DNA from 2 places in the Streptomyces sp. NPDC001933 genome. Region 2 is predicted to be linked to the other one. Evidence: riboswitches for the same ligand, from Rfam matches in the RefSeq annotation. Region 2 holds a riboswitch; the other holds the start of a gene.
What was found. A riboswitch is a leader RNA that binds a small molecule or an ion and turns the genes downstream of it on or off. The one in region 2 is predicted to bind thiamine pyrophosphate.
Positions count from the first base shown of each region.

Region 1 (3,828 bases), on a different contig from region 2:
GAACGTACCGCCGCCCGCGTCCACGGAGGACAGGGCACGGTAGAAGTCGAAGCCATGCCCGCCGGTGGTGTCCAAGGAGCGCTCGACCAGCACTCCGAGCGGCAGCAGGATCAGCAGCAGCACGGTCAGCAGCACCCCGCCGAGCAGCGCCCACTGCCCGGCGCCGCGCGGCCTGCGGGCGGTCTGCGCGGGGTCGACCAGCTTCAGCGCGGTCTCCCGGCGCCGTACGGTCCAGGCGTGCACGGCGAGGATCGCGCCGACCGCGGCGAACTGCACCAGCGTCAGCACGGCGGCCGTCGGCAGGGCGAGCAACTGCGCGGTCTGCCGGTAGATCTCCACTTCGAGGGTGGCGTAACCGGGGCCGCCGAGGATCTGCACGACCCCGAAGGAGGTGAAGGTGAAGAGGAAGACCATCAGCGCGGCGGCGGCCACGGCGGGCGCCAGGGCCGGCAGGGTGACCCGTCGCCAGGCGGCGAACCGTCCCGCGCCGAGCACCCTGGCGGCCTCCTCCTGCCGGGGGTCGAGCTGGGACCACAGCCCGCCCACCGTCCTTACGACCACCGCGTAGTTGAAGAAGACATGGGCGAGCAGAATCGCCCAGACGGTGGTGTCGAGCCGTACGCCCCAGAGTTGGTCGAGGAATCCGCCGCGTCCCAGCAGCGCCAGGAAGGCCGTCCCGACGACCACGGTCGGCAGGACGAACGGCACCGTGACGACCGCCCGCAGCAGTTGTTTGCCGGGGAAGTCGAAGCGGGCGAAGACATAGGCGCCGGGCAGCGCGATCAGCAGGGTCAGCGCCGTCGAGGCGAGCGCCTGCCAGGTGGTGAACCAGAGGACGTCGCGGATCTCCGGCCGGGTCAGCACCTCGCCGATCCGGCCGAACTGCCAGACGCCGTCCACCTTCAGGCCCCGGCCGACGATCGCCGCGACCGGGTAGGCGAAGAACAGCGCGAAGAACGCGACGGGCACGGCCATCAGGCCGAGCCGCACCGCGCTCCCGCGCCGGGCCTTCGCGCGAGCGGCAGCCGCGTGCGCGGGCTGCGGGCGGGGAGTCTTCCCGCCCGCGTCCGTTCCGCGTACGGGACTCTTCGTTACTTCACTACGAGCGAGGACCACGACTGGACCCACTGCTCACGGTTCTTGGCGATCCGGTCCGGGGCCACGGTCGTCGGGCTGTCCACCGTCGCACCGAACTTGGTGAAGAGCTCCGGCAGCGTCGCGTCCTTGACGACCGGGTTGACGAACATGTTGAGCGGCATGTCCTCCTGGAACTTCTTGCTGATCAGGAAGTCCAGCAGGGCCTTGCCGCCCTCCTCGTTCTTCGCCCCGTTCAGCAGGCCGGCGAACTCGATCTGGCGGAAGCAGGTCCCGGTGGCGACACCGGTCGGGGCCTCGGCCGGCTGCGGCTTCGCGTACAGCACCTCGACGGGCGGGCTGGAGGCGTACGAGACGACGAGCGGCCGGTCCGCCTTGGCCTTCTTTCCGCCCGCGGAGCCGGAGAACTCCTCGTTGTACGCCTGCTCCCAGCCGTCGACGACCTTGACGCCGTTGCGCTCCAGCTTCTTCCAGTAGTCCTGGTAGCCCTTCTCGCCGTAGGTGGCGACGGTGCCGAGGAGGAAGCCGAGACCGGGCGAGGAGGTCCCGGCGTTCTCGGTGACGAGCAGGTCCTTGTACGCGGGCTTCGCCAGGTCGTCGAAGGACCGCGGCGGCGCGAGCTTCTTGTCGGCGAAGTACTTCTTGTCGTAGTTGACGCAGATGTCACCAGTATCGATCGGAGTGACCCGGTGCTGGCCGGCGTCGAGCCGGGTGTCCGCCGCGACCCGGTCGATGCCCTTCGCCTCGTACGGCGTGAAGAGCCCGCTGTCGAGGGCGCGGGAGAGCAGCGTGTTGTCGACGCCGAAGAACACGTCGCCGCGCGGGGAGCCCTTGGTCAGGATCTCCTGGTTGAGCGCGACCCCCGCGTCGCCGCTCTTCAGCACCTTGACGGTGTATCCGGTCTCCTCGGTGAACTGCTTCAGCACGTCCTTGGAGGCGTTGAAGGAGTCGTGGCTGACGAGGGTCACGGTCTTGGAGCTCGAGCCCTTCGTGCCGCCGGAACCGGAGGACGTGTCGTCGGAGCTACCGCACCCGGCGAGTGCGGTGACGCCGAGCGCGGCGGCGACGGCCGAAGCCGCGAGCTGCCTGGTCCTGCGCGTGGTGATCATTTGTGTATTCCTCCTGGGTTTTGGCCAGGAAGAGACGCGGCCCTGCCCGCAGGAAGCGGGCAGGGCGCAACAGCATGAGTTGATGACCGAACTTCCTACCCGGAATGACCCGGGCGAGGTTCAGAGGGTCTGCGGCCGACCTGTCCTCGGTGCCGCACTCTCAGCGCTGTGGCGCTCCCCTGTCGGAATATGAAGTTGATTTCGGGCCCAGATTACACGGGCCTTATCGGCCTCAGCGCTCGGCCGCCGCCAGCTGACCGCAGGCCCCGTCGATCTCCTGGCCGCGGGTGTCCCGCACGGTGACCGGCACCCCGTGGGCGGCGATCGCCTCGACGAACGCCTTCTCGTCCTCGGGCCGCGAGGCGGTCCACTTGGAACCGGGCGTGGGGTTCAGCGGGATCAGATTGACGTGGACCCGCTTGCCCTTGAGGAGCCGGCCCAGCCGGTCACCGCGCCATGCCTGGTCGTTGATGTCGCGGATCAGCGCGTACTCGATGGAGATGCGGCGGCCGGACTTCTCCGCGTACTCCCACGCGGCGTCCAGCACCTCGCCGACCTTCCAGCGCGTGTTCACGGGAACGAGGGTGTCGCGCAACTCGTCGTCGGGCGCGTGCAGCGAGACGGCGAGACGGCACTTGAAGCCCTCGTCGGCGAAGCGGAGCATCGCGGGCACCAGGCCCACCGTGGAGACGGTGATCCCGCGCTGCGAGAGCCCCAGCCCGTCCGGCTCCGGGTCGGTGAGCCGGCGGATCGCGCCGACCACCCGGTTGTAGTTGGCGAGCGGCTCGCCCATGCCCATGAAGACGATGTTGGAGAGCCGCGCCGGGCCGCCGGGGACCTCGCCGTCGCGCAGGGCCCGCATGCCGTCCACGATCTGGTGGACGATCTCGGCGGTCGACAGATTGCGGTCGAGGCCGGCCTGCCCGGTGGCGCAGAACGGGCAGTTCATCCCGCATCCGGCCTGCGAGGAGATACACATCGTCACGCGCTCCGGGTAGCGCATCAGGACGGACTCGACGAGCGTCCCGTCGTGCAGCTTCCACAGCGTCTTGCGGGTGGTGTCGTCGTCGCAGCTGATGTGGCGGACCACGGACATCAGGTCGGGGAACATCGCCTCGGCGAGCTTGTCCCGCGACGCGGCCGGGATGTTGGTCCACTCCGCCGGGTCGTGCGCGTACCGCGCGAAGTAGTGCTGCGAGAGCTGCTGGGCGCGGAACGGCTTCTCGCCGATCGCGGCGACGGCTTCCTTGCGCTCGGCGGGCGTGAGGTCGGCGAGATGCCGCGGCGGCTTCTTGGCTCCGCGGGGCGCGACGAAAGTGAGTTCTCCGGGCTTAGGCATGGTTCATCCAGTGTCGCAGACAGAACAGTGAGGGCCCGCCGTCCTGTGGACAACGGGCCCTCACTCGTAAAATCGCAGGTCAGGAACGCTTTCTCAGCTGGATCCGACGAACAGCACCAGCAGCAGCCAGACCACCGGGGCGGTCGGCAGCAGCGAATCCAGCCGGTCCATGATGCCGCCGTGCCCCGGCAGCAGCGTGCCCATGTCCTTGATGCCGAGATCCCGCTTGATCATCGACTCGCCCAGGTCACCGAGGGTGGCGCTGGCCGCGACTGCGAGCCCGAG
Region 1 covers NZ_JBIASS010000020.1:42,396-46,223, forward strand. Annotated here, with positions in the region: gene ACFYY7_RS35425 (iron ABC transporter permease) at 1-975, opposite strand, end outside; gene ACFYY7_RS35430 (thiamine ABC transporter substrate binding subunit) at 1,092-2,204, opposite strand; TPP riboswitch at 2,279-2,395, opposite strand; gene rlmN (23S rRNA (adenine(2503)-C(2))-methyltransferase RlmN) at 2,437-3,543, opposite strand; gene ACFYY7_RS35440 (phosphatidate cytidylyltransferase) at 3,637-3,828, opposite strand, start outside.
Region 1: it holds a riboswitch for thiamine pyrophosphate, as region 2 does, so the genes downstream of both, ACFYY7_RS35430 (thiamine ABC transporter substrate binding subunit) here and thiC (phosphomethylpyrimidine synthase ThiC) in region 2, are expected to answer to the same signal.

Region 2 (3,828 bases):
ATGGCCGGAAAGCTACTGGTCGTCCAGCTGCCTCTGCATGACTGACGCGCTTCCGGGAAGACGCTCCACGACCTGACCACGCCGACCACTGGGCCTATTTCCGGAAACCCCCTGTCACCCCGTGCCGTGGGCGCTCTACCATCGGCGTATCAGTAGCAGGCTCTCCTCCGTTTCCGCCCAACTGCCCGTCTCCAACGGGCACTCAGGCCCGACGGAGCATCGGGGGATGCACATGAACAGCGCTCCGCACCTGCTGGCCGAGGACCGCCCCGAGTACGAGCGGATCCTCGATGACGCACTGCGTCATGCCCATGAACGGCCGGATCTGGCCGCGGTCGGCGAACGGCTCAACGCCGTCCAGCTGCGCACCATGGCGCTGGACGCCACGGAGCTGATCACCGCGACCGCCGCCACCGAGTACAAGCACTACGTGCAGGCCCGCGAGGAACTGCGCGGCCCTGCCGAAGGGACGGACCAGGACGCGCTCCCCGGCTCCGGCACGGGCCGTCCGCACCAGTCGGGCGCCGGCATAGGAGCCGTCGTCACGGTCCTGGCGCCGGTGCTCGCCGGTACCGCCGCGTTCATATTCCTGCTGGCGGGCTACCTGCTGAGGCTGCTCGACCCGGCACCGTCCTTCGCCTCGACCATGGTCTCCGCGGGCTGGTTCTTCGCCGCGGTCACGGCCGCCGCCATCCTGGCCGCCGCCGTCGGGCTGCTCATCACGGCACTGCGCAACGGCTCGGAGTCGCAGCCCGTCGAGGACGACGAGGAGGAGTTGCCGGAGGACGTGGCACGGGCCAGGGAGGCCTGGCGCCACGCCCTGCTGGAGCGCGGCATCCTGCCGTTCCTGCGGGACGCGCTCGCCGATCCCGAGGCCGGGCCCGCCTCCCGCACACCGGTCCGCTCGGCGAACCGCATCCCGAAGGTCGGCTACAGCCCACCGGACTTCTCCAGCCCGGGCGACGGCCCGACGGCGGGCCCCCGGCCGTCGTTCACCTCACCGGACTTCACCAGCCCCGACTTCGGCGGCCCCGAACACAAACTGGACTGACCGGGCCCGCACACCGGCCGGACGGCAGGAGCGGTCCGACCGGGTCCTCACACCTGCCGGACGGTAGGAGCGGTCGCCCCGAAGGCGGAGGCCTCCGGGGCGGTACCTCGTCCCGGGTCCGGTTCAGTCCGCGATCGGCAGATAGACCCGGTTGCCGGCCGCCGCGAACTCCTTGGACTTCTCCGCCATGCCCGCCTCGATCTCCGACTGCGAACCGCCGTGCTCGCGCCGGATGTCCTGGGAGATCTTCATCGAACAGAACTTCGGGCCGCACATCGAGCAGAAGTGCGCCGTCTTGGCCGGCTCGGCGGGCAGCGTCTCGTCGTGGAACTCCCGTGCGGTGTCCGGGTCGAGGGCCAGGTTGAACTGGTCCTCCCAGCGGAACTCGAACCGGGCGTCGGAGAGCGCGTCGTCCCAGTCCTGCGCCCCGGGGTGCCCCTTGGCGAGGTCCGCCGCGTGCGCCGCGATCTTGTAGGTGATGACGCCGGTCTTCACATCGTCCCGGTTGGGCAGGCCGAGGTGCTCCTTCGGCGTGACGTAGCAGAGCATCGCCGTCCCCCACCACGCGATCATCGCCGCGCCGATGCCGGAGGTGATGTGGTCGTACGCCGGCGCGACATCGGTGGTCAGCGGGCCGAGCGTGTAGAACGGCGCCTCCTCGCAGATCTCCTGCTGGAGGTCGATGTTCTCCTTGATCTTGTGCATCGGGACATGTCCCGGCCCCTCGATCATGGTCTGGACGCCGAACCGCTTGGCGACCGTGTTCAGCTCGCCGAGCGTGCGCAGTTCGGCGAACTGCGCCTCGTCATTGGCGTCGGCGATCGAGCCGGGTCGCAGCCCGTCGCCCAGCGAGTACGTCACGTCGTAGGTTGCGAGAATCTCGCAGAGCTCCTCGAAGTGTTCGTACAGGAACGACTCCTTGTGGTGCGCGAGGCACCACGCCGCCATGATCGAGCCGCCGCGCGAGACGATGCCCGTCTTGCGGCGGGCGGTCAGCGGCACGTACGGCAGGCGCACGCCGGCGTGGACCGTCATGTAGTCGACGCCCTGCTCGGCCTGCTCGATGACGGTGTCCTTGTAGATCTCCCAGGTCAGTTCCTCCGCCCGGCCGTCGACCTTTTCGAGCGCCTGGTAGAGCGGGACAGTTCCGATCGGAACGGGTGAATTGCGCAGAACCCACTCACGGGTGGTGTGAATGTTGCGGCCGGTGGACAGATCCATGACGGTGTCGGCGCCCCAACGCGTCGCCCACGTCATCTTCTCCACCTCCTCCTCGATGGAGGACGTCACCGCGGAGTTACCGATGTTGGCATTGACCTTCACCAGGAATCGCTTGCCGATGATCATCGGCTCGATCTCGGGGTGGTTGACGTTGGCCGGCAGCACGGCCCGGCCGGCCGCGATCTCCTCGCGCACCACCTCGGGCTCGACGTTCTCCCGGATCGCCACGTACTCCATCTCCGGGGTGATCTCGCCCCGGCGGGCGTACGCGAGCTGGGTCACCGGCTGCCCGTCCCGGCTGCGGCGCGGCAGCCGCGGGCGGCCGGGGAAGACCGCGTCGAGGTTGCGCAGCCCGCCGCGCGGAGAGGTGTGCTTGAGCCCGTCGTCCTCGGGGCGGGCGGGGCGGCCCGGGTACTCCTCGGTGTCGCCGCGGGCGGTGATCCAGTTCTCCCGCAGCGGTACGAGCCCGCGGCGGACATCGGTCTCGACGGTGGGATCGGTGTACGGACCCGACGTGTCGTACAGCGTCACGTCCTTGCCGTTGGTGAGGTGCACCTGACGGACCGGCACCCGGAGGTCCGGGCGCGAGCCCTGGACGTACCCCTTGTGCCAGCCGATGGACTTCCCGGCCTCGTCGCTCTGGTTCGAGGCAGGCGTGCGTGCGTCCGATGTGGTCATGAGACCTACTCCCTACGCCGGCATTACCCGGTAACAGGTTCGGCGGTCGGCGCAGCCTGTCCCGTACGGACGTACGGAGATCAGCGCCCTCTCAGCCCGGTGCTCCGAGCTCCCGCGTGTGCAAAGGTTCCCCCACGCTAGCGCCCCGTCCGGCCTGATGAACAGTGGGCCCGTCTCCTCTTGCGATGATCGGCCGGTGACGTCCCCTCCTATCGACCTCGAAACGCAGGGCCATCAGCACGGTCACTCGCACAGCCATGGCCCCGCCGCACCCGTCTCCAGACATCTACGCAAAGTCATCGCAGCCGTACTGATCCCGTTCGCCACCGCCGTCCTCGTCGGTCTGGTGGCGCTCTGGCCGGGCGGTGCGCCGTCGCACGAGCGGACCGGCATCGGGTTCGACCGGCAGACCCAGCAGGGAAAGGTGGTGAATGTCGACATGGTGGACTGCAAGGAGGTGAACGCGGTCCAGACGCCCATGGACGGGGCCACCACACCACCCCCGGGGAGCGCGAGGGGGCTGTGCAAGAAGGCCACGATCGAGGTGACGACCGGTCATGACAAGGGCCGGACCTTCACCGAGATCGTCCAGCCCGACGCAACGCGTCAGCTGCGCGACGGTCAGGGCGTGGTCGTGGCGTACGCCCCCGACGCGCCCCGTGACCTGCAGTACTCGGTGACGGATGTGAACCGGAAGTTCCCGCTGACCCTGCTGGCCGGGATCTTCGCCCTGGTCGTGGTCGCGGTGGGCCGCATGCGCGGGGTGATGGCGCTGGTCGCGCTCGCCGTCTCGTTCGCCGTGCTGACCCTGTTCATCCTCCCGGCCATACTCCAGGGCTCCAATCCGCTGCTCGTCGCGGTGGTCGGGGCCAGTGCGA
Region 2 covers NZ_JBIASS010000006.1:278,485-282,312, reverse strand. Annotated here, with positions in the region: gene ACFYY7_RS17715 (metallophosphoesterase) at 1-45, shown strand, start outside; gene ACFYY7_RS17710 (hypothetical protein) at 227-1,051, shown strand; gene thiC (phosphomethylpyrimidine synthase ThiC) at 1,175-2,950, opposite strand; TPP riboswitch at 2,943-3,076, opposite strand; gene ACFYY7_RS17700 (YibE/F family protein) at 3,108-3,828, shown strand, end outside.